DNA from 3 places in the Paenibacillus sp. FSL H8-0261 genome. Region 2 is predicted to be linked to each of the others. Evidence: riboswitches for the same ligand, from Rfam matches in the RefSeq annotation. Region 2 holds a riboswitch; each other region holds the start of a gene.
The links. Region 2 has a riboswitch for cyclic di-GMP ahead of MHI27_RS29955 (NPCBM/NEW2 domain-containing protein). Riboswitches for the same ligand answer to the same signal wherever they lie in the genome.
Positions count from the first base shown of each region.

Region 1: it holds a riboswitch for cyclic di-GMP, as region 2 does, so the genes downstream of both, MHI27_RS05350 (EAL domain-containing protein) here and MHI27_RS29955 (NPCBM/NEW2 domain-containing protein) in region 2, are expected to answer to the same signal.
Region 3: it holds a riboswitch for cyclic di-GMP, as region 2 does, so the genes downstream of both, MHI27_RS10215 (DUF6612 family protein) here and MHI27_RS29955 (NPCBM/NEW2 domain-containing protein) in region 2, are expected to answer to the same signal.

Region 1 covers NZ_CP150297.1:1,234,910-1,244,828, forward strand. Annotated here, with positions in the region: gene MHI27_RS05340 (alpha/beta hydrolase) at 1-472, opposite strand, end outside; gene MHI27_RS05345 (Zn-dependent hydrolase) at 594-1,835, shown strand; cyclic di-GMP riboswitch class I at 2,069-2,155, shown strand; gene MHI27_RS05350 (EAL domain-containing protein) at 2,275-4,509, shown strand; gene MHI27_RS05355 (methyl-accepting chemotaxis protein) at 4,522-6,240, shown strand; gene MHI27_RS05360 (ring-cleaving dioxygenase) at 6,519-7,496, shown strand; gene MHI27_RS05365 (flavin reductase family protein) at 7,514-8,119, shown strand; gene MHI27_RS05370 (TetR/AcrR family transcriptional regulator) at 8,285-8,860, shown strand; gene MHI27_RS05375 (NAD(P)-dependent oxidoreductase) at 8,929-9,798, shown strand; gene MHI27_RS05380 (LLM class flavin-dependent oxidoreductase) at 9,869-9,919, shown strand, end outside.
Region 2 covers NZ_CP150297.1:6,725,935-6,735,853, reverse strand. Annotated here, with positions in the region: gene MHI27_RS29990 (SDR family oxidoreductase) at 288-1,049, shown strand; gene MHI27_RS29985 (alpha/beta hydrolase) at 1,170-1,964, shown strand; gene MHI27_RS29980 (sensor domain-containing diguanylate cyclase) at 2,000-2,989, shown strand; gene MHI27_RS29975 (leucine-rich repeat domain-containing protein) at 3,005-3,856, opposite strand; gene MHI27_RS29970 (Crp/Fnr family transcriptional regulator) at 3,992-4,675, shown strand; gene MHI27_RS29965 (EAL domain-containing protein) at 4,725-5,714, shown strand; gene MHI27_RS29960 (hypothetical protein) at 5,824-6,396, shown strand; cyclic di-GMP riboswitch class I at 6,554-6,640, shown strand; gene MHI27_RS29955 (NPCBM/NEW2 domain-containing protein) at 6,795-9,919, shown strand, end outside.
Region 3 covers NZ_CP150297.1:2,368,643-2,378,561, reverse strand. Annotated here, with positions in the region: gene MHI27_RS10220 (CapA family protein) at 1-34, shown strand, start outside; gene MHI27_RS10215 (DUF6612 family protein) at 116-964, opposite strand; cyclic di-GMP riboswitch class I at 1,082-1,173, opposite strand; gene MHI27_RS10210 (RNA polymerase sigma factor) at 1,378-1,896, shown strand; gene MHI27_RS10205 (DUF4179 domain-containing protein) at 1,880-3,493, shown strand; gene MHI27_RS10200 (Cof-type HAD-IIB family hydrolase) at 3,647-4,447, opposite strand; gene MHI27_RS10195 (pseudouridine synthase) at 4,721-5,485, opposite strand; gene MHI27_RS10190 (RsmB/NOP family class I SAM-dependent RNA methyltransferase) at 5,488-7,014, opposite strand; gene MHI27_RS10185 (DUF309 domain-containing protein) at 7,117-7,569, opposite strand; gene MHI27_RS10180 (GTP pyrophosphokinase family protein) at 7,559-8,371, opposite strand; gene MHI27_RS10175 (quinone-dependent dihydroorotate dehydrogenase) at 8,402-9,496, opposite strand; gene MHI27_RS10170 (hypothetical protein) at 9,708-9,845, shown strand; gene MHI27_RS10165 (L,D-transpeptidase family protein) at 9,842-9,919, opposite strand, start outside.

The sequences.
Region 1 (9,919 bases), 1.4 Mb from region 2:
CCATGGAGACGATATCCTTTTCACAATAGAATTTACTTGGTTCGAGTGCCCATGGAGCGCTAATATCGCCATATCCATAGAAGGAGACAATCGCACGTGGCTTATGGGTAAACATTCCTGTGCTTAGTGCAAGGAAACCACCTGCTGAGCTTCCCACTACAGCGATCCTCGAGGGGTCAATGGAGAATTGTTTTGGTCCTTCCTTTTCTAACCAAAGAAGGCTATCTTGGACATCTTCAAGGATGTCAGATAGGGTGGACCTAGGGGCTAATCTATAGTCAATCGAAAATAGCGCAAAGCCATTATTAGTGTAAAGTTGTATCATTTCCTCGGATAGATCTTCTCGATCACCCCAAAGTAGACCGCCTCCGTGAATGTACACAATAGCAGGGGCTTGGGGACGGTTTGTTTCATAAAAATCAGCTTTAATTGTAAATTGATCATTTTCTTTAAAAATAATAGTCTTCTTCATAGCTATCCATTACACCTCATCAAGTAAGTAATTTTTAAAGACTAGCAATACCTCTATTGTATATCATTCACGAATTTTGATGAAACCATAATCATGAATACCCAGGATTGGAGATACTGTCATGGATAGAAAGAGAAGATATCAGGCTTTATTTGATAATATTAATCAATATAACTCGGGTGAGAAGGGCATCACTAGAATTGCCTATACAAATGAAGAGCAGACATGTACGAGTGCTTTTATGCGGATGTGTAAGGCTGAAAATTTAGATATCCGGATGGATCATTGCGGGAATGTGATTGCTAGAAGGAATGGGAAGATAGAAGGGCTCCCACCCGTTGTAATGGGCTCTCACTTGGATACGGTATATCAAGGTGGGAAGTACGATGGGGTAGTAGGTGTAACGGCTGCTTTGGAAGTGATCAAACGTCTAAACGAAAAAGGGATTGAAACGGATCATCCGATCGAAATTATCTCATTTGCCTGTGAAGAATCCTCGCGTTTTGGTATTTCAACAGTAGGCAGCAAAATAATGTCAGGGTTATTTCAGAAGGAGAAATATAGATCTTTGAAGGACAAAGACGGTATTACCATGGAAAAGGCATTTTCGCTATGTGCACTGGATTATAACAGTATTGATCAGGCGAGTAGAGAGAATGAAGAATTAAAAGCGTTTTTTGAATTACATATTGAGCAAGGTCCTGTCTTAATAAACAATAATAAAAGAATTGGAATTGTGACTGGAATTGCTGCACCCGTGAGGCTTCATATTCAAATATCAGGGAAAGCATCTCACTCTGGAACGACACCTATGAATATGAGAAGAGATGCTTTTCTGGGTGCTTCTGAAATAGCGTTAGAGCTTGAAAAAGCAGCCAAACTCGAACAAGAATTTGGAACGGTTGCGACGCTCGGGGTGATAGAAATCTTAAATGGAGCCATGAACGTGGTTCCGGGAGAGGTTGAAATTAAAATTGATATCAGATCTACTTCCGTGGCATCCAGGCAACGTGTGTTAGACCATTTGTATCAGACGATAGCCTCAGTACAAGAGAGCAGACAACTTGAAATTGCGAGTACGGAAATCATCTCCGAGGAACCTGTCCTATTATCGGATGAGATCACTCATGTTCTAGAATCCATTTGTGAAGAGAAGGGGATATCGAGTCAACGGATGATCAGTGGTGCAGGGCATGATGCCATGAACATGAACAAACTCTGTCCAGTAGGGCTTATCTTTGTTCCTTCTGTAGATGGACTTAGTCATCATCCTAATGAATATACAGACTTGGATGATATCATTATGGGGATTGATATTTTAGAAGAAGCTGTTCTTCGTTATGCGTTTGTAAGACAAACATAATTCGTGTTGAGAAGTAAGTCCCAATGTGACATATATAAATGTTACATTGGGCTTTTGTATCTAATTTTATAATTGTTCGCAGAATTGTTGCTTTACATTAATAAATATTATATTAAAGTTAACAATGATATTTGTGAAAATTTTCCCATGGAAAAATTAAAATTCACTATGGAAATAGGTCTTTTGGAAGCAACCTATTATTAATAGAGTATTTATGACTAATAATAGTGAAAACAGAATATTGGTAAACCTATTGAAAAGTAGGGACACAAAGCCATAGGGTCTAAATCTACATATAGATATGACAGCCGGTTGCATGCAGTTGGAGTTTCTTGATCTTATTTTTTGATGCATATGCAGCCGTTATCATTCTGATAGCGGCTTTTTTTAATTCGTTTTCTAATAAAAACGTAATAAATCGGAAAAAGGATGATAGTACATGGATCAAACACAACCACTGAGAGTATGGAGAATGATAGGCCTCGTCATAATGGCAACGTTGATATTTTGGGGGTGCTCTTACTATTTCATAAAATGGACTGCTAACTCTTATGAGCAAGAAGCGGTTGCTGCTACATCAGAAGCTACGATACATGCGAGTAGATCGATTGGAAATATGATACAGGGTGGATTAGATTCATTAGATGGAATTGCTGATTCTATTTCGGAAATAAATTATATGGATTGGGATAAGACCAAAAAATATCTGCATCACTTTGATAAAAAATATAATTTTATTCGAATTAGCATCAACAGCCCAGATGGTAAAGCTTACGCATCAGATGGGACAATGTTTGATGTATCAGATGAAGTAGGGTTCCAAAAGGCTCTGCAGGGTATTAGCAGTATTTCTGATCCATTCTTAGATAAGATCTCCAATAAAGAAATTATCACGATCAATAGTCCACTTAAGTTTAAAGGTGAAGTGAAGGGTGCTTTATCTGCCAGCAAATATACACAGGATCTTTATGATGCTCTTGCAGTTTCCTTCTTTAAAGGTCATGGTTATTCTCAAATCATTGATCAAAAGGGACAAGTCATTATCAAATCGAAGAATCTCGAAGAGGATAAGTCCATTGATAACATATTCGAAAGTATAAGTATTGATTCTAGAAATAAGAAACAACTGCAAAACTTTAAAGAGAACATAACCGCGAAAAAATCTGGAGTAGGAATATTTTGGATTAACGGAGATAGCAAAATGGTTGGTTATTCTGGCATCCAGGGGGTTGAGGACTGGTATATTCTCTCCGTGATACCGAAAGATGTGATCATGGCCAAAGCGTCTCAAATGAGTCAGGCGACTTTTCTATTATGTGTAATCATGTTTGTCTTATTATTGATCATATTTGTTAACATTCTATTAAATAAGAGCAAAATTAGGAAACAGATGGAGAGAATTGCCTTTGAGGATGAGTTAACACATCTTTCTAGAACGAATAAATTTGTTATAGATGCTCAGTATTTACTTAAAGAGAAACCGAATACAAAGTTTGCTGTGTTGCAATTTGATATTGAACAATTTAAATACATAAATGAAATTGTCGGTTTTCATGAAGGAAATAGCATTTTGATTCAAGTGGCTAATAGCTTAACAGCAAACACATTAGACGAGGATGTCATTGGACGCTTAGGGGGTGATCGTTTTATTCTTTTCACTTCGTATGACAATAAGGCGGAATTATTCATCCGTATACAAGTACTTACTGAACAAATGAGCGACTATACGTTTGGAAATGAAGAAGGTTTTAGGCTAGTGATTAATTGTGGAATTTACTGTATAGATGATCGTCAGAGCGATATCCTCACATGTATTGACCGAGCAGGAATCGCTTGTAAGTCCATTAAAGGTGGATACAAGAGCTCATGCACTTTCTTTGACGAACAATTGCTATTGCAGATACACGAAGAGCAAGACATCGTAAGAAAGATGGATGCTGCCATGACAAATGGTGAATTTAAAGTATATTTACAACCGAAAATGGATCTGCGAGTGAACAGTTTTCATGGCGCTGAGGCATTGATTCGATGGAATGATCCTCAGAAGGGACTTATATCTCCTGCAGTATTTATCCCTATATTTGAGAGGAATCGCTTTATCGTGAAATTAGATTTAATGGTGTTTAAATCAGTATGTATCATGTTGAGTAAATGGATCCAGGAAGGAATCCAGCCACTTCCGATTTCAGTGAATATATCGCTTATAACCCTATACCATAATGATTTCCTGCTCCATTTGACGAATATTATTAACAGATACCAGGTACCTGCTAGATTGATAGAGTTAGAGCTAACCGAGTCTATTGTATTCCAAAATTTAGAGTTTGTTAGAGATATTTTGTTGGAGTTGAAACGTAAAGGATTTTCCATAGCTATCGATGATTTTGGGACAGGTTATAGTTCCTTAAATGTATTGCAATATTTCCCTGCTGATGTCATTAAGTTAGACAGGGCTTTTCTGATGAGTAAGTCAAATGATGAGACAGGGAAGATAGTAATTGCCAGTATGGTCAAGCTAGCTAGGGATTTAAATATGAAAGTTGTGGCAGAGGGAGTTGAGACAGAGGCGCAAATTGATTTTTTGAAACAAATAGATTGTGAAATCGCTCAAGGTTATTATTTCGCGAAACCAATGCCAGTAGCAGAATATGAAAGCTTAATTAAAAGTACATAGGGAGTGCAAAGCATGAGGAAAATGAGAAATTGGACTATCGTAGGCAAAATTACTGTTACAAATTCAATATTATTGTTGGGTGCTCTGATCATTGCGATCGTTGGTAGTGTGTATTTCAGCAATATGTATGCGAACTCTAGAAGTATGTATAAGAACGATCTTACGTCAGTTTATGCACTTGGGAAATTCGAATCTAATAATCATGAAATAGTAACCTTAACGAATAAGATGATCGCTAGTCATGATCCAAGCGAACTTCAAGAGAGTTATCAGAAAGTTGTTGAGCTTCAAGCTGAAAACAATGAAATCTTGAATAAGTATGAAGAAACACGTTCCCTCCCAAACGAAAAGGAGATTTATGCTGAAGTTTTATCATTAACGAAACAGTATAGGCAAATTCAGCTTCCAATGCTTGAACAGATGCTAAATACCCCTACATATGATCCTGCTGAAGATATCATCTCTGATCTTGAAGCGTTAAATATGAAACGAAATGAAGACCTTGGAAAATTAGTTGAAATGAACTTAGGAAGTGCCCAATATGCAGATGTTCAGAATAAGAAGCTATTTCAAAAAGGACTTACGGTCAATATCATTGTTGCTTTTCTCGTTATCCTGATTTCAATCGGTTCATATTTGTCCTTGAGAAGATATTTCTCACGAGCAGTAACCATTATCCTGAACTTTTCAGAGGCGTTTGGTCGAGGAGATCTGACTCAAAGAGCTAAGTTTGATGCTGAAGATGAATTTGGTCGAATCGTGAAGTCGCTTAATCATTCGGCAGAGCAAGTACAAACCATCGTAACTAGTGCTTCTTCTTCAGCACAAGAGTTAGGTGCACTTAGCGAAGAATTATCTGCAACAGTTGAGGAAGTAAATGCTACAATGGATCAAATTTATAATTCCTCGCAAGAGGTTGCTTCTGGAAGTGAATCTTTAAGTGCTACAACAGAAGAAGTAAATGCAACAGTACAAGAGATTATCTCCAATGCAGATCTGCTAAGTGATAAGGCGGGAGTCGCACTAAATACCTCCGAAGAAATTCTGGTACAGGCAGCTTCCGCGAAGGAAAAGGCTGTAGCATCGATTCAATATGCGACAAGTTTGTATGCTGAGAAACAGAATTCCATTATGCACGCGATCGAGGCAGGGAAAGTTGTTAATGAAGTAAGAGAGATAGCTGGGTACATTTCAGAGATTGCAGCCCAAACGAATCTATTGTCCTTGAATGCTTCCATTGAAGCAGCAAGAGCTGGGGATGAGGGAAGAGGATTCGCTGTAGTTGCTAATGAAGTACGCAAACTTGCTCTACAGTCGGAGGAGTCGGTGGGGAAGATTCAGAAAATGACACTGCTAGTGGAAGATGCTTTTGAGAATGTGTCCTTTCAATCACAAGCGCTGCTGGATTTTATCGATTCGACGGTGATAAGTGATTATGAGAGTTTCGAGCAAGTAAGTATGCAATATAAAAATGATGCCGATATGTTTCATGAGATCACAGGTGAAATGGTATCTTCAATGCACGGACTGAAGCTATCAATGGCAGAGGTAGATCAAGCGATGACGAATGTTGCCGCAGTATCTCAACAGTCTGCGGACAATGTAAGTGGCATTCGAAATCACATTTCAGATACATTACAAGCGTTTGAAGATGTGGCTGCTTCTTCTGAGCACCAGGCGAATATTGCGGAAATGATGAATGAGACGGTTGGTAAATTTGTGATCGAGTAAGCACCAAAACAAAACAGCCTTGTTCAGGATATCTATTTACATACTGAACAAGGCTGTTATCTTTTATAGTGTTTTGTTGACAACAACAAAGGAGTGTGTTAAATTTATCTTAAGTTAAAGATAATTAATGTAAAGATAATTTGTGAGATACATGTAATCGAATGTTGGAAAGATATTTTTTTTTGGTGGATATCTTAACATTAAGATAATTCAATTAATCTTTCTTGATCTAGGGAATTATATTACAAAATCAAACTAAACTTTAGGAGTGTATAATCATGAGAAATTTAAAAGGGATTCACCACGTAACAGCCATCACAAGCAGCGCAGAGAAAAACTACGAGTTTTTTACTTACGTATTGGGAATGCGTCTAGTGAAGAAAACCGTCAATCAAGACGATATCCAAACGTATCACTTGTTTTTTGCAGATGATAAGGGCAGTGCCGGAACGGATATGACGTTCTTTGACTTCCCTAACATTCCTAAAGGTGTTCACGGAACCAATGAGATCGCCAAGACATCCTTCCGAGTACCAACGGATGCTGCATTAGACTACTGGATAAAGCGTTTTGATCGCCTGGATGTGAAGCATACCGGAATTAAAGAGCAGTTTGGCAAAAAGACTTTATCCTTCGTAGATTTTGATGACCAGCAATATCAACTTATCTCCGATGAATTTAATGAAGGGGTCTCATCAGGTACACCATGGCAAAAAGGACCAATTCCTTTAGAGTTTGCGATCACTGGTTTGGGACCGATCTTTGTACGTATAGCTGACTTCAGCTATTTTAAAGAAATGTTGGAAAGAGTCATGCTGTTTAAAGAAATCGGACAGGAAGAGGTTTATCATTTGTTTGAAGTCGGCGAAGGCGGAAACGGGGCGCAAATTATTGTTGAGCATAACGAGGACTTACCGAATTCGCGTCAAGGCTTTGGTACGGTTCACCATGCGGCTTTCCGAGTAGAAGACCGTGCGATGCTGGATGAGTGGACTAAGCATTTTGAAGACTTTGGGTTCCGTACCTCAGGTTATGTGGATCGTCATTTCTTCGAGTCGCTGTATACACGTGTTGCTCCACAAATCCTGTTTGAGCTTGCAACAGATGGACCTGGATTTATGGGAGACGAGGAATACGAAACGGTTGGAGAAAAGCTTTCATTGCCACCATTCTTGGAACCTAAACGTGAGCAAATTGAGAAGTTAGTACGCCCTATTGATACCGTTAGAAGCACGATCGATTTCGTGAAAGAGTGAAGAAGGAGCTGGGGAGATTGATTTCGATTGATCCGAAGCAAAATAGTGAGCGGGAAAATTATAAGTTATTAATTGGTACTGTTATTCCTAGGCCCATTGCTTTTGTCACTACACAATCAGAAGATGGCATTTTGAACGGTGCGCCGTTTAGCTATTTTAATATCGTCTCGTCTAATCCTCCGATGGTTTCACTGTCTATTCAAAGATCAGCGGGACGATTAAAAGATACAGCCCGTAATATCTATAACAATCATCAGTTTGTTGTGCATATTGTAGATGATGAGAATGTTGGAAAAATCAATCAAACCGCTGCCTCATTGCCAAGAGCAGAAAGTGAAATTGAACTTGCCAATCTTACACCGGTCCCAAGTAAAAATATAGCTGTACCTGGTGTATTGGAAGCAAAGGTTCGAATGGAATGTAAGCTTGTACAAGCGATACCTCTAGGAGCAGAAGAACCTGGGAGTGATTTGTTCATCGGCGAAATTGTTCAGTTTCATATCGATGAATCGATTTATCAGGAGGGGCGGATTGACCCTAGAGCCTTAAATGCAGTAAGTCGTTTAGCGGGAGCTAATTACGCTACGATTGGTGAGATTTTTGAAATTGAGAGACCGGAATAATAAACTAAGACCTGTTCGTAAGCGATGAAGCCTACCGAACAGGTCTTTTTGTGGGCTAATTATAGTTCATCAGCTATGCCAAGCAAACCGTAAGGTTTTCTCTCGAAGTTTATCTGGACTGATCGTTCCAGATATGTTATATTGCCATTACAGGAGGTGTTACTCATGGCAAGGACAAGAGAGTTTAACGAGGATCAAGCACTACATCAAGCGATGCTGTTGTTTTGGAAAAAGGGTTATGAGGCAACAAGCATACCGGACTTGCTGCAGGTTATGGGCATTAGCCGATCTAGTCTTTACGATACTTTTTCTGACAAGCAAACGTTGTACATTGCCGCACTGGAACATTACAAAAAGGTAAGCTTCAATAGACAGGTCATTCTTGAACAGGCGTCAAGCGTTAGAGCAGGGATTCAACAATTTTTTGAGCAACATATTACTTCAGCGTACGATACGAGCCTACCCGGCGGGTGTTTTGTAACGAATGCAGCTACAACACTAGAGTCGCGGGATGAAAAAATAAATGAATTGATAAAGACTAGTTTTTTGAATTTAGAACAGGCTTTTTGCGAGCTTTTGGAAAAAGGCCGACAATCAGGCGAACTTGATAAAACCACTGATGTCAAAGCGTGGTCTTATTTATTGCTGAATTTACATCAAAGCATAAATATTATGGCAAAAGCAGATCAAGATCAGCAACGTGCCAAAGAGATGATAAGCTTTGTAATTGCAGGAATATAAATTTTTTTGGTTATTCTGGAACGATCGTTCCGTTATTGTAAATCATCCTTAATGCGGAGAAGAGACTTATGAAAATATCATTTATCGGGCTTGGGAAAATGGGCTTTCCAATGGCCCAAAATTTGTTGAAAGCTGGTAATGAATTAATCGTTTTTAATCGTACTCGCGAAAAAGCGCAACCCCTAATAGATCAGGGAGCGCATTATGCCGAGACACCTTTGGAGGCAGCACAAAAGAGCGATATGGTCATAACCATGCTTTCTGACGATGCTGCTTTGGAGGAGATTGTTGAGGGTCCGAATGGAATTTTGAATGGATTATCAGAAAAAGGAATTCACATATCTGCCAGTACGATCAGTGTAGATCTGGCTCGGGAATTATCCGCGGCGCATGCGGAGAGAAAGCAATACTTTGTGTCTGCCACAGTGCTGGGGCGTCCGGATGCCGCTAAAGCAGCTAAATTGCGCATCATTTTGGCAGGTCCGGAGCAAGCCAGACAACAGTTAATTCCTGTTTTAGAACAATTAGGTCAGGAAATATTCGAGATTGGGGATTATAGCGAAGAAGGAAATGTTGTGAAAATAGGCGTAAACTTTTTAATTGCTTCTATGCTGGAAGCTTTATCAGAAACGCAGCTGATGGTAGGAAAGTATGGCATAGAGCCAGCCCGTTTTATGGATGTGGTGAATGCTCTTTTTCAATCTCCCTTATATCAGAACTATGGGGCGATAATGACAGAACAGCGGTTTGAACCAGCTGGTTTTAAAATGAAGCTAGGGCTGAAGGATGTTGCACTGGCTATAGAGGCAGCGCAGTCCGTCCAAGCTCCTCTACCTTTGGGCCAACTTATCCATCATCATTTATCTGAAGGAATAGCCCATGGTTATGGTGAGATGGATTGGACAGCTTTAATCCGTTGTCTAGAGCATTCTTCTTAAAAAAATAGGGTTGCCCCAAATATCTGTTGGTTGTAGTGCAGGAGAAAAATTAAAAGAGGTGTGATAAATCATGGAAATAGGTGTTACTTCGTTCGTAGAAACAAAGCCTGATATTGAGACT
Region 2 (9,919 bases):
CTGTCTATTTTCTATTCCTATTTCAACACAATTCCAAGTTATATATATTTATGAACATTTGATGTCTCATTTGTATATTGATAGTTAAATTGCAGAAGATTAAACTTGAGTAGAATAAATTTTAAGTGATTTAGAGATTTTATAAAATATAAGGAAGTATAAGTTTCACGCTATACTTTATCCTTATATTTCTCGCATATACGCTTACCGTCCCATTAAGGACGCCGAAGGCGTTTTTGCTTGTATTAATACTTACATTATAGATAAACGTAAAGGAGACTTCCAACATGAAACTTCAAGACAGAGTTGCAGTTGTTACCGGAGCAGCCTCGGGTATGGGGAAATCTATCGCAGAGTTGTACGCTAAAGAAGGTGCTAAAGTAATAGTAGCCGATCTTAACCTCGAAGGTGCGGAACAAGTCGCAGCAGGAATCGTTAGTAATGGTGGAGTAGCTAAGGCGTTGAAAGTAAATGTTGCTCTAGTCGAAGATATCAATAACATGATTGATACCGCAGTAAATGAATATGGAACGCTAGATATACTAGTGAATAATGCGGGTATTATGGACGGCTTTGAGCCAGTTGGTGATATTAATGATGAGAGATGGGATCTTATCTTTGACATCAATACCAAAAGTGTAATGCGGTCTACACGTAAAGCGCTACCTATTTTCCTCGAAAAAGGAAAGGGCGTTATTGTGAATACCGCTTCTACCGGTGGCGTAAGTGGTGCTCATGCTGGAGCAACTTATACTGCCTCCAAACATGCAGTAGTAGGCTTGACGAAAAATACAGCTTTTATGTATGCCAACAAAGGCATTCGTTGTAATGCCATCGCACCAGGAGCTACTGCCACTAACATTAGTGCTTCTATGAAAAATATTAATGAGTTCGGCATGAGCCGCACTCAACTAACACAGGCTGTAATTCCTCGTGTAGGTTCACCTGAAGAAATCGCACAAGTTGCGTTATTCCTGGCTTCAGATGATTCCAGCTTTGTAAACGGAGCAGTCCTCGCTGCCGATGCGGGATGGACTTCAGCATTCTAAAATTAGATATCATAAAAACTCCGCTAGAGATTACTCTAGCGGAGTTTTTTATGCTCTTGATATTTCCAGGTTAACCCTTCAAAATAGAGAGAATGCTAACTATAGAGGGAGTTATATGAAATGAACGATGTTAAGGCGCGGAATCATGTAAAAGTGATTGGAGAAGGAGAAAGAACCATCCTTTTTGCACATGGATTTGGGTGTGACCAGAGCATGTGGCAGTTTATCACGCCTTCTTTTGAGAAGAAATATCGAATCGTTCTATTTGATTATGTAGGTTCAGGTAACTCAGATTTAAGTGCATATACAACAGATAAATATCACACGCTCCACGGCTATGTACAGGATGTATTGGATGTCATCGAAACGTTGGAACTCAAAGATATTATTTTTATAGGTCATTCGATTAGTTCTATGATCGGGATGCTTGCTTCGATTGAGCGGCCGGATTATTTTGATAAAATGATTATGATTGGTCCTTCTTCATGTTATTTAAATGAGGGGGATACTTATTTCGGAGGCTTCGAGAAGAGCGATATTACTGAGCTTCTGGAGATGATGGAGATGAATTTCGCTGGCTGGGCTAGCTTTATGGCACCTCTTGCTATGAACAACCCTGACCCGATGTTAACGAAAGAGCTGGAGCGCAGCTTTATCTCGGCAGATCCTGTTATTGCAAGGGAATTTGCAGAAGTTACGTTCTTTTCAGATCATAGGGAAGATCTACCTAAGGCTACAATCCCTACACTTATTCTACAATGCTCGGATGACAGTATCGTACCTATAGCGGCTGGAGAATATCTACATAAACACTTGAATAATAGCACCTTCCGGTTAATGGAGGCTAAAGGGCATTACCCGCATATAAGCCATCCTGAGGAGACCATCACTTTAATTAATGAATATCTTACGTAAGCTAGATTATGCTGTGTTGAAAGGATATTTAGATCATGGATGACCGATTAAGATATGCGCCTTGTGGCTATGTTTCTATTACTCATGAAGGAATAATCAAGGATGTAAATCAGACGTTCTTGGACCGTATGGGGTATAAGCAGGTTGATTTGGTGCATAAGCATTTTGAATCTATCATGTCTACGGCAAACAAGCTTATTTTTCATTCATACTTCTATCCTTTTATCAATCTGAATGGACACGTAGAAGAGCTATTTATCAATTTGAAGGACAGCAAGGGACAAGCCGTCCCTTACTTGTTAAATGGCAGACGCCTTGAGTGTGAAGGTGTAGAGGTCATTGATTGTATCCTGGTACAGATGGGAAAACGCATTGACTATGAGCTGGAGCTTCGGTCAGCCAAGAAGCAAATAGAAGTAGCTTACTGGGAAAAGGATCAGGCGCTTGCCGAGCTCAAGCGAATTCATTTAGAAATTGAACAGAAACAAGCCGAGCTGCTGGAGATGAATGCCGTTTTAGTAGAATTATCTAATACAGATAAGCTGACTGGGCTGAAGAATAGAAGGTTTCTTCAAGAGAAGCTGGAAGAGCAGATTGTAGGGTATGGCCAAGTTCAAGCAGCATTTTCGCTGTGTATTATAGATATTGATCATTTTAAAAAAGTGAACGACACCTATGGGCATCAGACAGGTGACTATGTACTGGAGAAAATGGCGAGTATCTTGAAACTGCAATCTCGTAAAGAGGATATGGCGGTTAGATATGGCGGTGAGGAATTCATACTTCTTTTACCTAATACAGACATCTCGGAGTCAAAGACTATAGCTGAGAATTTACGGCAATCTATCGCGTATTCAACTTGGGAAATGGGCCGGATTACGGTGAGTATTGGTATAGCTACATTTATTCCAGCTGATTCAGAAACCACCCTTCTGCAAAAAGCTGATCAAGCGCTCTATGCCTCTAAAGAACAGGGGAGAAACCGCGTCACGCATAGCATAGATTTGAATGAAAAGCTTCTTTAACCGGGGGCTTTTTTGTTATTTATAAACGATACATCCTCTTTGCTCTAATTGCTCTAAAATATCTGTTCCCTTCAAGCTGTGATTCCATCTGAGATCCAGTTTCTCTAATCGTTCAAGCTGTAAAAGGGAATTCGGGATTTCTTGCAGGTTATTATCTCTTAAATCAAGCTCAACAAGGCTGCTTAATTGACCTATTTCCTCAGGCAGCTTATTCAGTTTATTTTTTCGAAGGTTAAGTCTTCTTAACTTGCTTAGTTTACCGATGGATGAGGGCAGTTCAGTGATTCGATTATCACTCATATCGAGTATCCGCAGTTCTTCTAAAGCACCCAAATGCTCTGGCAATACGACCAGTTGATTACCGTAAAGATGAATCTCTCTTAACCCTTTTATTTGTGTGATCGAATCAGGTAGACGTTCTAGCTGATTATAATAAAGCCGCAATTCAATTAGACTGCTCATTTCGCCTATACGGGTAGGCAATTGCTTGAGATGATTATCTGTTACGTTCAGATACTTGAGTTTCTGGAGATTACAAAGCTGCTCCGGCAGCTGTTCGAACTGATTATTACTTAGGTATAGAAAAGAATCCAACCCCCGTAGTCCTCCTATGCTTTCCGGCAACACCTTTAGTCGATTATGGCCTAAATCCAACATTCTTAGGTGAACTAAGCGACCGATGTTCTCGGATAACTGTTCGATTTCATTACCCGCATAATTAAGTACCTCTAATTCGTCATGAGGGAAGAGCTGGTCAGGGATTTCTTTAAGATGGTTGTTGTACATGCTCAGTTCTAGTAGAGGATTGCTCTCAAACACGACTTCTGGCGTTTCGGTAAGCCCTTTTCCGTCAAAATTATATCTCATCAATGGATCTCCTTTTTAATTCGTATTGGCATCGAGCCTATGTGACAACGTTACGATAGAATATAACAGGATGATGATTTATTATCAGTATGTTGGCATACAAAACTATGGAATGTGTTAGAAAGGAATAATGAGATGGAAGCTTCTTTTTGGACTGGCACTCGCTTTTTTCAGGGTTTACCCTCGGAGAAGACCGAGGCGGTCTCAGGATTATTCACTTATAAGGCATATTCTAAGGGGACCCTGGTGTTTGCAGAATCAGATCCGGGGGATCATGCCTACATTATCTATTCGGGGATTATAAGGGTGTACGCTACCACGAAAGGGAAAGAGCATACCGTAGATCTTTTTGGAAAAGGCGATTTCTTTGGCGATCTGGAAGTGATCCATCCCTCCAATATAAGAGTGCTGTCTGCGGTGGCTATGAATGATACAGTATTATTTGAGATTAAACGTGAGCCTTTTGAGCAGATGCTTGCCGATTACCCGTTGATTAAGGAGCAATTGATGCTGCTGCAAATGGACCGTTTATTTTTATCGAATCGGTTATTACATGAAATGAAATTTCATGATGCGAGAGCGCGTGCGATATTTACACTAAGAAGACTATACCAAAGATTCGGAGTAGAGGAGCAAGGCAAACAGAGGATTGATCTTCGATTGACCCATCAGCAGTTCGCGGATATGATCGGAACGTTAAGGGAGACGGCTACCCTTGTGCTTAAAGATCTGCAAGAGCAAAAGATTATTGATATTCAACATCAGCAGATCACCGTGTTAGACCCGACGTATTTACTAGAGTATACGGATTTCGATTGAGAAGAGCAGTTCCGGGATCTTTTTCAGAGAATTGATTATTAAAGGGGTTATGAATGTGGCATGTAATCATTGTGTAGTAAGAGAGTTGAATTTTGAAATCAAGGCTCATGGTGAGCTTAATCTAAGGATTTTACCTGAGGTTATTCATCACTTGAGTAGAAGTAATACGATACATAAGGTAGAAGAAAATGTGATTACGATCAAGGAGGCTGGGGTGCGGGATTTTCTAGATTTCTGTAATGACCATATGGAGTCGGAGCAGTTTGAATTCCGTATAGATGACCAAACATGGAGACCTCTATCCGAATTACCCACTGTACTTGATATGGAGTGGATTGATGAGGTTATAACTAAGGGCTTAGTTACTTGTCACTTCCAACCGATTGTGAACGTACGGGAAGAGATTTTTGCATACGAGCTCCTATCCAGATTTAAAAAAGAAGATGGGTCCCTTATCTATCCTAATGAGATTTTTGCGGCGGCACGGAATCGTGGGCGTTTATATGCTTTAGACCGGTTATGTAGAATGACTGCTGTAAAATATGCTGCACCCTTAAATAAAAAAACGTTTATTAATTTTATCCCAACGTCGATCTACGCGCCAGAGTTCTGCTTAAGATCAACCGTTGAACTGGCCAATCAATTAGGCGTCGATCCCTCTCTTTTTGTCTTTGAAGTTGTTGAGACGGAGAAAGTGGATGATCTCGCTCATTTGAAAGCTATTTTGACATATTACAAGGATCGGGGATTTGAATACGCTTTAGATGATGTTGGCGAGGGCTTCAGCACGATCGAGATGTTGTTGGAGCTTAAACCCCATTACATGAAGCTGGATATGAAATATGTTCAGGGTGTGTCCAGCGATCTGAACAAACAGAAAATAGCTAAACAATTTTTAGAAAAAGCTTTAGAAATCCAATCCATTCCTTTAGCAGAAGGTGTGGAGTTTAGAGAGGACTTTGAATGGCTTAAGCAGAGTGGCTATCAGTTGTTTCAGGGATATTTATTTGGAAAGCCTGATCCTATTCCCAAACAGTGATCCTAATGAGTATAACTCCGTCTAGAGGATGAGATGAATTTCAGGTCAGAGTCTGAGTACAGCCAACCCCCGGGGTTGTATAATTAAGGTAATTGAGAAGGGGGACGGGATGGATATGAAATGGCATAAGTACATCACACACTGGGCGGATTCTAGAGGGTTAGGTGGACGAGAAATTGATTATCAATGGCCGTCTCCATCATTTCCGGTGGTAAGTATTCGCAGCAATTTGGGTCGATACTCAGGTCAGGGGTATGGTCACGGAAGCAAGCCACAAGTGAAGACAGCTGTTGGATTAATTGCTATTGGAGATGTAGCTGTAGGCTTGATTTCCATAGGTGCGATAAGCGTAGGGGTTCTATCCGTGGGTGCAATATCACTAGGAATGTGGTTAGCCCTTGGAGCGATAGCAATTAGCTGGCTTGGCTTCGCAGCTGGGGCGATTGCCATTGCAGGAGTGGCTGTAGGAGCGATCGCGATAGCCGAAAAAGCGTTGGGAGCTGTCGCCATAGGTGATACGGCATTTGGGGCGGTAGCCATAGGACGGATTGCTGGGGGAGCAGTAGCTATTGGCCAATGGGCATATGGTCTAATCGCAGTTGGCGAGCATGGCTTCGGGTTAATTCCCATCACGGGCGATGTGTGGAATTGGTTCCGGCGTTTGTTTGGTGCGGGGAGTTAAGTAGACCTCCAGTCCTAAAGTTTCCTCTCTCTTTCGGGATACTCGATAAAGAATATCTATCACGATATAAAAAGTAATTGCAATTACCTATTCGGATTTCATACCAATTAATCATGCGATCAGATGTAGCGTTATGTTACTCTTTGTAATGTATTCGAAACTTCATAGGCAAACCTATGGAAATGTAGGGACGCAAAGCTATAGGGACTAAGGTTATCATAACTATTGTCAGCCAGCTGCCAAAGAGTGTATTACGCTTTTTGTTAAAGTTTAATAAAAATTAAGTCTTAGTTTTTATGCGACTTTATACGCAATCAAGCTACTCTTTTGGGGTAGTTTTTTTTGTGCCTATTTTTAGGCACGGAAGAGATTCATATTACATCTGGGGGGTAGAAAAGATGAAAAAAATGATTGCGATCGCTACATCAGCAGCCATGTTAGCTAGTTTTTCGAGTGAGGCAGGTTATGCTTTAGCAAGTGATGTAAGCAAGGTAAGTGTAGTAAACACTGTAGTACAAAGCAAGGCTGACCTATTAAGCAATGCGTCAGTTATTCCGTTTGATCTGTACGGCAAGGCTATCCTAGGCGCTTATAATGATGTTTTTAGAATGAATCCTGCGAATATTAAATCCATTACCAATAACGGTGGTAACTACTCAGGTTCACCTATAGCTAAGGCTATGGATGGCGATATGAGTACGCATTGGGAAACGGGTAAACCGAATAGTTCAACGTTTACGAATGAGGTTGTCTTTGTTTTCAATGAGTCCACTGAATTAAATAGAATCGTATATGCTGCAAGACAATCCAGTGCAAAGGGGAAGGGGTTTGCTCAGGAATTTGATATTTATGGTTCAACTACGGATGCAGGCGATTATACGCTAGTATCCTCTGGAGAATATAAAGGCGGAGCAGGTGACGTAGTAGAGATTGAGTTTGCACCCACAGCCTTCAAGAGACTTAAATTTGTCTTCAAAAAAGCTAACCAAGATTGGGCGAGTGCAGCTGAGTTTTCTTTTTACAAAGAAGATACCGTATCCGCTAAAATGAAAAATTTATTTACAGATGATACCTTGAGTCAAGTTAGCGCAGCATTTAATACGGTGGAGAAATTAACGACTTTAGAACAAGAAGTGCAGACACATCCACTGTACGCGCAGTTTCAAGCAGATATAGAGAATGCAAAAGTACTTCTGGAGAATCATCAAATAGAGGCAACAGCGGCTAAGGTTTCGAAGCTAAAAGGCTATGGTACAGCATATGAAAATGCCTATAGCGAAGCTTATAGAATGCCTAACTCTAATGTATCAAAAGTAACGGTGAACGGTGGGAGCTATCCAGGTACGAAACCGGAATACATGCTCGATGACCAGCCGAATACACACTGGGAAACGAACAAAAACAATGATGACAGCTTCACGAATGAAGTTGTGTTTGAGTTAGCGCAAGCGAAAATACTAGATAGAGTGGCTTTCCTGGCTAGAGATAACCGCAAAGGCTTCCCAGAGGCTTTTGAAATTTATGCATCAGAAACAAGTAAGGGAGAAACCTTCCAGCTCGTATCTAGCGGAACCGCGACTAGTACGAATGATTTTCTGGAGTTTAAATTCGAACCTACGAAGTTTAAAAGATTGAAATTCAAGTTCACAAAAGCCAATATCAACAGACCTTTTGCGGCTGAATTTAGATTTTATACAGAGGATAAAGTAAGCGAAGCTGTAAATGGTATTTTCACAGATGGCACGATGAGTGCGGTTGTTCCTGCTTATAATAGCGTCGAAGCAATCAATGAATTAGAAGAAGCGGCAAAAGTACATCCGCTCTATCCAATCCTGAAAGATTCTTTGGATTTAGCTAAGAAGCTAGTGAATGGTGAAGTTCAAACTGAAGGCACCATCATTGAGGCGGAACAACGTGGAGATATGAAAAAGCATGCGCAGGAAAACCTGAGAATTGGTTTCGGTACGAACAACCAGCCTACAGGTCTCGTTGCAATGCCTGGAGATACGATCAACGTTTATGTGGACGCAGCTTCGAGCGATAAACTACCTTTTTTAGTCTTTTCTCAACAAGAGGCCGCTTGGAATGTTTGGGCTAGAGGTGTGCAATTGCGTCCAGGTAAGAATATTATAACCGTTCCTGAATTTGCTACGAATAGTTATTATGCACATGAAGTGACTAAAGGCGGTACAGTGTATATCGTCAATCCATATACAGCAGAGGAACAAGGTAAAGCACCTATGATCCGGTTCGAGGGGCTTACCAAGATCCCTATGATGACCAGGACTACAGATCCTGAACAATTTAAAGCCTTCTTAACCACCTATAAACAAAAATTAGATGAAGATAAGGCAGCGCATCCAAATGTTCAAGATCGCGAGCTCATCGATGTGGTGGAAATGGTCAGCGATCATGTTATTTTCACAGGAACTGCGACAGAAGCTTATAACAAGTTTATTACGCAAGGAAATGACCCGCTGGGTACCGTCACCGGCTATGATACTTGGATGAAGACGATCTTTGACTTCTATGGCTTGGATGGCAGTAGTGTGATTCATGATGCGAAGCTAATTCGTGAGAACATCCGATTGATGCAGCCTTATGGTGCGATGTATGCAGCGGGAGATCATACCGGGATACAAATTGGGACCGTAGGGACGATGTTAGGTGATTTTAACAAAGTCTATCCAGGCTGGGGATTGAATCATGAAATAGGGCATCGCTTGGCGATGGGTGAACGAGAATATGGTGAAGTAACGAATAATATGGTGTCTATGCTGATGTCAGTCTATGCGGACTCGATGGATACTCGTATTCCTTTTGAAAGTGATATTTATAAATATGTAATCGAAGAAAATAAAGTGGTTATGAATCAGCAGGGCTTATTTGCACAGCTCGGTGCCTATTGGCAGTTAGAATTGGCGCATCCGGGTTACTGGACAGAACTGACCAAGCTGTACCGCGAGCGGAAGGTCTCCCTTCCGAACGGCGACAATTCCAAGCAGCAGTATTTGGTGGAGTTCTCCTCTGAAGTGCTGGGGTTAGACTTAAGTAGCTATTTTACCAGACATGGCTTCACTGTGAATCCTGAAACGAAAGAGAAGTTAGCTAAATACCCAGCACCGAAAAAGCTCTGGTATTTAAACAATTCAGTGGTTCATTATGAGGGAACAGGAATAGCAGATAAGAATGTTGCGATAAAGGTTAATATCACGCCTAACGCTACTGCTAAATCAAACACCTTAAGCTTCAGTATGGATAAGGATCTTAAAAAAGATTTCTTAGGATATGAAGTGTATAGAGACGATAAGTTAGTAGGGTTTACAGGGACTGACCAGTTCGTGGACACGAATGTAGATAGCAGCATCAATTATACGTACAAGATTGTTGGTTATGATAAGAAGCTGAGCCCACTGAAGCCGGTACAGGTTAAAGCCTTCAAGCCAGCGTTATCTGTTGAAGATCAAATCACGTTAAAGCTTAATCAAGCCTTTGATCCGATGAACTATGTAAAAGCGACTAA
Region 3 (9,919 bases), 2.5 Mb from region 2:
GAAACATACGACAACAATCTTAAAGAAGGAATAGAAACGTTATTAAAATAGAGAATACAGCAAAAAGCGCTGTTCTGTAGAACAGCGCTTTTTGCTCAATATGAAATCGACCTTATTATTCTAGTTCGGCCGGTTTTACAATGGTTGTACCTTTGTTATTCTTGGAATATTTAGCTTCGATTTTCGTGTTGTATGTATCTTTTTCTCCGTCACTTGTCAGTACATAACTCAGATCGACTGTCAGCTTTTCCGTTTGCCAGGTCTTAGTATTGACGAATAATTTCCAAGTTACGCTTTTAGGTTGAACAGTCTCTCCATCCCAGAGGTTCTCCTGGTCATAGAGTTTGATTATTCCCTTAGCTGCTGTCGGATCAGTTACCGTGAACTGCAGGACAGTCTGTGCGCCAGCAGTGCTGACTTTCATAGATTTTTTATAATTTTTAACCGAATCAAGCATGGAAACAGGATCGTATTGACCTTTGGAGTAAAAAGAATCCCACTCCATCTTCTCCAGTGCAATCCAATACTGTGCATCGGGATCGATTGGCTCGCCGTCATCGTCGTAACCTTCATCTTCAGATTCATCGATCAGTTCACTTCCGTCTACAAGATAGTAAAACTCCTTGTCATTGGCATATAGACTGTACGATGTTTCTAAAAGACTACTATCAACGGTGCCAGCTGCAGCAAAATTCGGCAGTCGATTAATATCCAGCTTCAGTGTGTTAGTGTTGCTGATACGTACCCCACCGCTCTGAATATCCTGTTTTTTGATCACATCTAAGTGAAAATTCTTTATTGCTTTAGAGGCCGCCGTTACTTTGCTAATCATTTGATCCGCGGTTACTGCTGTTGTGGTAGCTGCAGACACGACTTCAGGATTAGACATCCATCCGATCGTTCCGGACAGCAATAAAGCACCTACTGCCAAACTAGTGCCTATTGTTTTGAAAAAACTTTTCATGTACTTCCCCTTTCAGCCCCTTGCGATAATGTAACGCCGTATAGATCGAAATAATAAAAGAGCTCAAAATAGACTACATATTCTTAGAGCTATCCTTTATGCTTCATAAGACATCCCTATGGCGGCCTGGCGATCATTTCCTTCTGTAGAAAGGCTTTAGACCCATGGCTTTGTGTCATCATCTTTCGATGATTTTACCTTTAACGCGGACATTCAATTAGTTTTAATTAGCTTACGGACGCATGTCCCACCGCTAATTTTATCATGGTTATAATTACCTGTAAACGACTTATCTTCCATTCAAATTCGCTATGATGCTCAGAAGAAATACTTCACTCAAAATGAAAAATGAACGATTACATACGCTTATAAGTCTTATTAATGAGAACAGCAAAGACAGGGGGTGCAGCAAAATGTGTGACCGAGAAATTTTCGAGCTCTATAAAGAACAAGTATATTATTTTTGTTACTACTTAATGAAAAATCAGGCAGATGCAGAGGATATTTGCCAAGAGGTATTTGTAAAGGTTATCTTAGCGGATAAGTCTAAGGTAAGAAACTTGAAATCTTGGATTTTACGAATTGCTTCGAATGAGTGCCACAGTGTGATTAAAAGGCGTAAGACGGGGTGGATGAAAGAAGTACGTAATTATTTACTATCCAGGTCTGAGGAATCAAACCCTGTAGAAAAACGGTTGGATCGACAGGAAACTAAAAAAGAATTACAAGGGTTATACAGTCAGCTTCCCGACAAAATCAGAATGGTAGTAGTCCTTCGTTTTATAAACGAATTGACTGTACCCGAGATCTCTAAAGTTATGAGCATACCCGAAGGAACTGTAAAATCCAGACTGAACAAGGGACTTAAAATACTAAATAGAATGGGTGGAACTCAACTAAAGGAGCTGAGTAGTAATGAATCTGTATATTGAAAAAGATAGACATATTCCCCGACCGGATTATGATTTGATGTGGACTACCATTGAACAAGAAGCATATAAACGTCAAAGAAATCTGAATGCCTCCCAGAATACTCCTAGGCCTAATAAAAAGGTTGTTCCTATCAGCATCGTCTTCTCTTGCCTCTTACTTGTCGCCATTCCTGTATTCGCTAGTATGACGATTAATTGGGATAAAATTGGTGGGCGAAGTGTGAGCAATGCATTAAATAACGGCATCGGTCAACAGTATAATCTTCAAGCTTCCAGTTCAGGAGTAACAATGAATTTGAACGGTGTTGTAACTGACGGAGAAAAAATGAAAATGCTGTTATCACTTGATACTAAATCTGATCTATCCCAATATACTGGATTTGCTACAGAGGAAAACACCATGACTAGTGAATCCGGTGCCAAGGCAAAGGTATACGGTTATTTAGAATACGATCCTGAAAGCCAGAAACTCATTGGAGTATATGAGACACCTGATACATTAAAGGATGATAAAAAGGACTACAAGTTTGAAGCACGGAATCTCATTTTTTACCGTAATCAGAATATTCCCTTACAATCTAATCATCAAGCAGGGGATACAATCGATACTGGAGTTAAGCAATATCCAAGCATTCAAATCGAATCCGTTCGACATGTTTCCAATCAAACCATTATCCGTTACAAAGTCGCTGCATCACCATCTGACTTAGGACGGGGTAATCCACATTTGGTAGTTAGTACTGCAGGTCAAGAGAATGAGGCAATTCCAACCATCATGCCTAACGAAGGATCGGATTTATTTATTGAACAGGTTTTCAATATAACTGAATCAGATTGGAAGGAAGCTAGTCTTCATTTTAGTTACATTGAAGAAGCGAAACGTATTTCAGGTACATGGAAGTTCGATTTTAAAGCAGATGGACAAAAAGCAAGTGAGGCGATTTACACTAAGAAACTGTATAACAGTCCTGAATTTCAAGAAAAGACCGGTATAACCTTAGATCAGCTAGTGGTTACCCCTTTGGATATCCAAATTCTAATAGATGAAAATGATTCGCTTAAAAAAGGAATTGTCCACTATAATACCGCTCAGTTGGTTATAGGTGATAAAACAATCACTGGGGGTTGGAATTTGAAAGGAGATCATTCCGAAAGCTACCAGCATTTATTTCAATTTGAATCTCCGGAATGGTATAACAACTGGTCCGATGTTCCAATGAAACTTATATTAAAGGATGCTGTCATTGAGAAACGTGATACCAGTAAGAATTGGATCACAATAAACAAACCTAAAGAAGAAAAACAGTTCACTTCACTTGATGTCGATGGATTAGACATTGAATTCACGTACTATACTGAAGGCGAAAATTTGATTGTTGAATCATCATCCAAATCTCCTCACTTCAAAAGCGTTAACCAAACTACGTTACGGATTAATGGCAAAGAAGTGGTGCCTGAAATTACACCTAAGGGCATGATATCTACAGGAACTAATATTGATAGCTACAAAGATATTCCTTTCGACGAAAAAATCGAACTGAACCCTGGTATCTATAAATATAGCGCTCCTAGCCGGAACGAGGAAATTAAACTTTAATACAGGAAGTTAATCTATTGTCCCGCCCTTTTTAGTTAATCCTAAGGGCGGGTTATTTTTTGGATAGAATCAATTCTGTTATGTATCTCTTTTATTTCCTTCATAACAAAAAAAGCATAGAACGGACTCAAGTCCGCCTTATGCTTTCCATTATTAGGATAAACAATATTTAACCAGCGCATCACGCACACCATGCTCATTGTTCGAACCCGTAACAGCATTCGCTGCCGCTTTTACCTCTACAGGAGAATTATCCATCGCCACGCCCATCCCCGCATAGGTAAGCATAGAAATATCATTAAAATAATTACCGATTGAGAGGACTTCTTCTTGCGGAATTCCCAACTTCACAGCGAGATTTCTTAATGCGTTTCCCTTAGAAGATTCGGGATGCATCAAATCAACGAAAAATTCACCACTCCGCAAAATATTGTACTCAGGAGCCCAAGTACGCCATTCACGTTCAGCTTCGTCAAGGATTTCTGGCTGTGTAAATACAGTAAACTTAACAACCGGTTCACGGAAATCTTCCCATGCGGGCAGCGTCGCTGGCACAATACGGAAGTGCTCATACATATAATTAGCTTCTTTAGTCAGATTCTCTACATTATCAACATACATATCAAAAGCAGTATTCACATCATAATGAATATTGTGCTTACGGCAATAGTCAATATAGGGGTCAAGACCACGTGCATCCATACCATATTGGTGCAGCACTTCTCGATCTTCCACTCGTACCGTCGCTGCTCCATTGTGACCAAGCACGTAACCAGTCAGCCCCATTTCCTCCATGAAAGGAATCGAGTTCTGTGGACTGCGTCCCGTACACAATACGATTTGACCGCCAAGACGTGTAACCTCAGCAATAGCTTCCTTATTCTCAGAGCTTAAGTGGTGATCATCATTTAATAGCGTACCGTCCACATCTAGTGCAATCAGTTTGTATCTCATACTCCACCATCCTTGTCTTTCTTTTTCTATATATAATTGAACTTGAGGCTTTTTGTGTTAAGTGTCAGTCGCAACTATGGTGAATGTTTGGACTTCCAGCCGCTGTTGTTTCCAGATTTCTTAATTTATACCGTTTAAAAGCGGATGAAATCCGGAAACAAAGGCGGTCGCTATCGCTCTTACAGTTCCAAAATTCCCCTCCGTCTCTCCCTTCTCTTATCCCAAGTTTCCAAATTCAATATATATATATCAATTTATATATCATTTTCTCTACTATCCTTCTGACCCATCTGCGCCTAAGAGTGCCAGTTCCTCTAACGTCAGTTCCCGACAAGCTCCAAGCGGCAGACTTTCATCCAGCTTCAATTCTCCCATAGATACACGTTTCAGAAAAGTGACTTTTTTGCCTACCGCCTGAAACATACGCTTCACCTGATGAAATTTCCCCTCAGTGATGATAAGTGAAATATGGGAAATCACTTTGCTGCCGCGCTCTCTTCCAAGAATGGTTAAGTGTGCAGGTAAAGTAACGTAGCCATCTTCCAGCTCCACCCCTGCTGCAAAAGCCGCGACATCATCCGCGTCTACATCGCCCTCGATGGTTGCCTCGTACGTTTTCGGGACATGCTTACGTGGCGACAGCAATTCATGGGCAAGCTTTCCATCATTAGTGATCAGCAGCAGTCCCACAGTATCCTTATCTAGCCTTCCTACAGGAAACGGTTCAAACTGTGCATATTCGTGCTTTAAAAGATCCAAAACCGTCCGATCCCACTTGTCCTCCGTAGCTGACAGGACACCCGGGGGTTTGTTCATCATAAGATATATGAATTCACGGTAGGTAACACCCTCTCCCCCTACCTCTATTTTATCGGCATAAGGATCCACATGGAACCCACTATCTTTTACCACGGTCCCGTTCACCAATATTAAGCCTTGTTTAGCTTGTTTACGGATATCACTGCGCGACCCCACTCCAATATGGGACAACACTTTATCTAATCGTTGTTTTTTGGCGGGCTTACCTGATTGGCTCATTGCTACATCCACCTCCAGCCTGCGGGATATTCGTTCTTGAGTATGCCATCCTGCCACTTACCCCAGCCTGCGCTGTAGCCATCAATGCAGACCAGAACGTATCCCTTTTGGGCACTTCCTATTCTAATAGAGAGACGTTCTTGAGAAATCGACAACGTCTCTCCTTTAAGATAGGAAATAGCTTCATTATTCGTACTGGAGAGTGAGACACTCCGGCAGCTTTCTTCCGGATGCAAAGCTGTAGCCATTGGATGCCCTGGAATAAATCTTCCGTTACGGATTTGTCCTACATACCATCCCGGGCGGATCGTCTTTAATCCATTTAGTCTTTCCTTAGGAAGTGGAGAAATGTACAGATGGTCACCGAACAGAACCGGATATCCTTGCGGTTCCCAACCAAGCTGATCTCGCACAAAATTTCCATACGCAGTCAAAGCTTGCTCGTCACCTGAAACTTGCCGACCACGGTCAGCGCCACCAGTAGGTTTGTGAGAGGGTTTCCCTTCTTTGCCCCGTCTTCCTTCTGATTTATTGGATGATTTAACGTGTGCTGCACTTTTTGGAGTAGTAGTTCTTGCTCTTGCAGATTCGTTTAACTTGACCTCTAAGTGATCACGTTCCTCCATTGAGCGCTTAGTTCCCCCATGTTGCAATACAGCCATGAAATGTCCTTCGCCTTTCACCTTATGCGGCCACAGTCTTGCTGTACCTGAGAGTTCTCCGAAGCCAGGAGCGAATGAGCCTGTACCTCCTACCGCTACCACTGAGAACTGTGGATGTTCAGAAATAAACTCCGCTATAATTTCCTCATTTTCTTCTGTAGCAAAGGTACAGGTGGAATAGACAAGTGTACCTCCCGGTGCCAATGCTGTTGCAGCAGAACGTAAAATATCCCGCTGCATGGAAGCATATTTGGCAGGTGTACCTGAATCCCACTGCTTCACCATGTCTTCATCTTTACGGAACATCCCTTCACCAGAGCAGGGAGCATCAATCAAGATCTTGTCAAAAAAAAGCGGGAATGCAGCCGCGATATGATCTGGACTTTCGTTCAAAACAATACCATTACGAACCCCATACAGCTCCAGATTTTTAGCTAGAGCTTTAGTCCGTTCTGGATGAAGATCATTACTAACCAGCAATCCTTCACCTAACAGCTTGGCTGAAATCTGCGTAGATTTCCCCCCAGGGGCGGCACATAAATCAAGTACACGATCACCTGGTTCAATATTAAGCAATTCCACAGGTGCCATCGCACTCGGCTCTTGAATGTAATACAAACCTGCGTGGTAGTGAGGATGTTTACCAGGTCTAGCCCCATTCTCTGTATAAAATCCTGTCGGACACCAAGGAATGGGTTCCAGTCCTAAAGTAGAAAGAGCCTTTAAGCTCTCCACGGAAATCTTCAAGGTGTTAACACGGACGCCTCCGTATGGGGTTTCCTTATAAGAATCCGCAAATTGATTATAATCTGTTCCCAGCATGTCCATCATACGCTCGCTGAAAGAACTGGGCAATTGTGCCGCCATGATGCCGTCCTCCTGATAGTATTGCAAAAATTTAGGTGTTTAAAGATTCAAGGAACACCCCTACGGGTGTCCCTTATACAATACTCATATATAGAGGATCTTTTACTTACGATGAAAGGATGTCGGTCTCTGAGGACCACGTCGTTGAGGGTTATTCGGTGTGATAGCTACAGCTGCATTCTCCACTTGGTCCGCTAGACTCGGATCAACAATCTCTATGGTCAGATCGTAATAAGAAAATGGCCGCTCATCATATGATGCTAAGCGCCGAACATAATCTTTCACTTCCTCCACGAGTTTCGCCAGATTAATGCCGAGTGTCGCTGCTGGATATTCCTCCAGTTTGGCAGAAGCACCACTCAGCATAATAGCTGCACCGCGCACATTCTGATTGCGAAAATGGTATAACCCTACCGCTACTTGGAGAAGTGCTTTGTACAAAGGATTTCGTTCCTGGGCAAGCCACAGTTCTTCGAGTACCTCGTGACATTCGAAATAATCCCTGTCACGATTAAAGTACACTAGGTATTCCAAGTACAATGGTTCATAAGCCATCCGGCAAACTATCCTTTTTAGCTGCGGAAAGAAGTCCCCGCACATGATCTAGAAGTTCCTTCATCGCTTCCATATCCTGAACCTGCCATATTTCGTTAAAGCGAGCCTGCGTATCTATAGCCTCATTCACCAAGTGATAGAAATACAATTGATGAATGGCCTTGAGAATCTGAGTGGTCATATTCGAGTTTTCCTCGAATGTCTTCTGTGCTTCCAGAATCTCTTCCCGAATACTGGACATTTCACTGTCGAGGATCGATGCTGCTTCAGCTGCCGTCTTTAGTCGAACACGCATTTCATCGGGTAGACTCTCCCGATATTTATAGTTCAGGGAATGCTCTATGGTAGCCCAGAAATTCATAGCTAGCGTACGAATTTGGATCTCCGCGAGCACAATTTTCTGGCCAAGCGCTGTTTGCACAGGATATTTAATAATCATATGGAAGCTGCGGTAGCCGCTCTCTTTATAATTAGTGATGTAATCCTTCTCATAGAGTACTTCAAGATCCTTACGGGCCCGGATATATTCGGCCACTCTGCGGATATCCTCCACGAATTGGCACATGATCCGAATTCCTGCAATGTCTTCAATCCCCGTCTCCAGATCTTCCATCTTCACATTCAGCCGTTTAGCCTTTTCCAGAATGCTTGACAGCCGCTTTACACGCCCCGTTACGAATTCTATCGGCGTGTATTCCTCTCTTTTCTTCAACTCCGAACGCATTGTTTTGAATTTAACTTTCAATTCTTCCACAGTCTGTTCATATGGAAGCAAAAAAGTTCCCCAGTCCCTGCCGTCCATCGCCTTCGTCCTCCTGTCCTTTCGTCTCCTTCAGTGATGATCAGCGCCCACTGCTTCAGAGATATGACTGAATCCATCCCGCCGTAATAGCTGCCGTAATCCGGCATGCAATTTGCGGTTAACCTCCGGTCCTTCGTAGATGAGAGCTGTATAAATTTCGACCAGACTTGCACCTGCTCTTATCTTGTCATACGCATCCTGACTGGTGAAAATGCCGCCTGATCCTATGATCGGCATCTTTCCTTCCGTCTGGCGATAAATACTGCGAATGATCTCCGTTGAGCGGTCCCGCAGCGGTTTGCCGCTTAAGCCCCCCGTCTCATTAGCCTTTTCATGACTAAGTCCATCACGGTTCAATGTAGTATTCGTAGCAATAATACCATCCATACCAGCTTCTGTCAGTGTCTGAACCATAAACTCCAGCTCTTCATCACTTACGTCTGGTGCTATCTTAACCAACAAGCTTTTGGTAATCCCGGTCGCTTTACGCTGAATCTCCATTTCTTCCTTCACTTGAGCCAGCAGGAACGATAATTCACTGCCATGCTGGAGATTGCGAAGACCAGGTGTATTCGGCGAGCTAATATTGACCACAAAAAAATCACCGTACGGATAAAGCGTACGGATGCACTGACGATAGTCTTCATGAGCCGCTTCATTACTAGTTATCTTATTCCGGCCAATATTAACTGCTATAGGAATTCTCCGATTCTTTATTTTCTTCAGACGCTGTGCCATAGCATCAGCCCCTTCATTATTGAAGCCCATTCGATTAATCAGCGCTTCATCCGAAGGAAGACGGAACAAACGAGGGCTATCATTACCTGGTTGACCCTTAGGGGTAACCGTGCCCACTTCCATAAATCCAAACCCGATCGAAGAGAATCCGACTACCGCATCGGCATTTTTATCTAAACCTGCAGCAAGTCCAACTGGCGTCGGGAAATGCGTGCCAAACAGATCAACCGCTAAATCCGCCGTTTCAGGAACTCCGTACATTAAACGTAGCGCCGCGCTTCCACCTGGCACTGATGACGATTTATCCAATCCACCTATGACGAGATGGTGAGCCTTCTCGGGATCAATCTTGAAAAAAATTGGTTTACCAAAATTACGATACAACACCGTTCTCGCTCCTTAAGGGGTACTTCACTAATCCACGTGTCTACCCGTTTCTGTAGGTTTCTTCTTAATTTTAGCCTTTTCTTGAACAAAAGAAAAGTATTTTACAGTGCGAGTATATTGAGTACATAACGCAGAGTATAGTAATTTTGTTGTAAACGCATTACAATATAGGTGTAATCAGCGATTAAGAGAGAAAGAAGGTATGCCCAGTATGTCTACTAAACGTAAACCACCAACTTTGCAGCAAAAGAAAGAAGAAGTTAACCGTAAAGCGCTAATGTGGATTGGCGTCAGTTTAACTTTACTAATTCTTCTAATCATCGTTCTGTTTATCGTTGCAGGAAACTAATTCAGCCAGTGGTATACTTTGTGGGGGTTGGTCTGATCATGCTTAGCAGTAGAGCTGAAGCGTTTAGCCGGCAC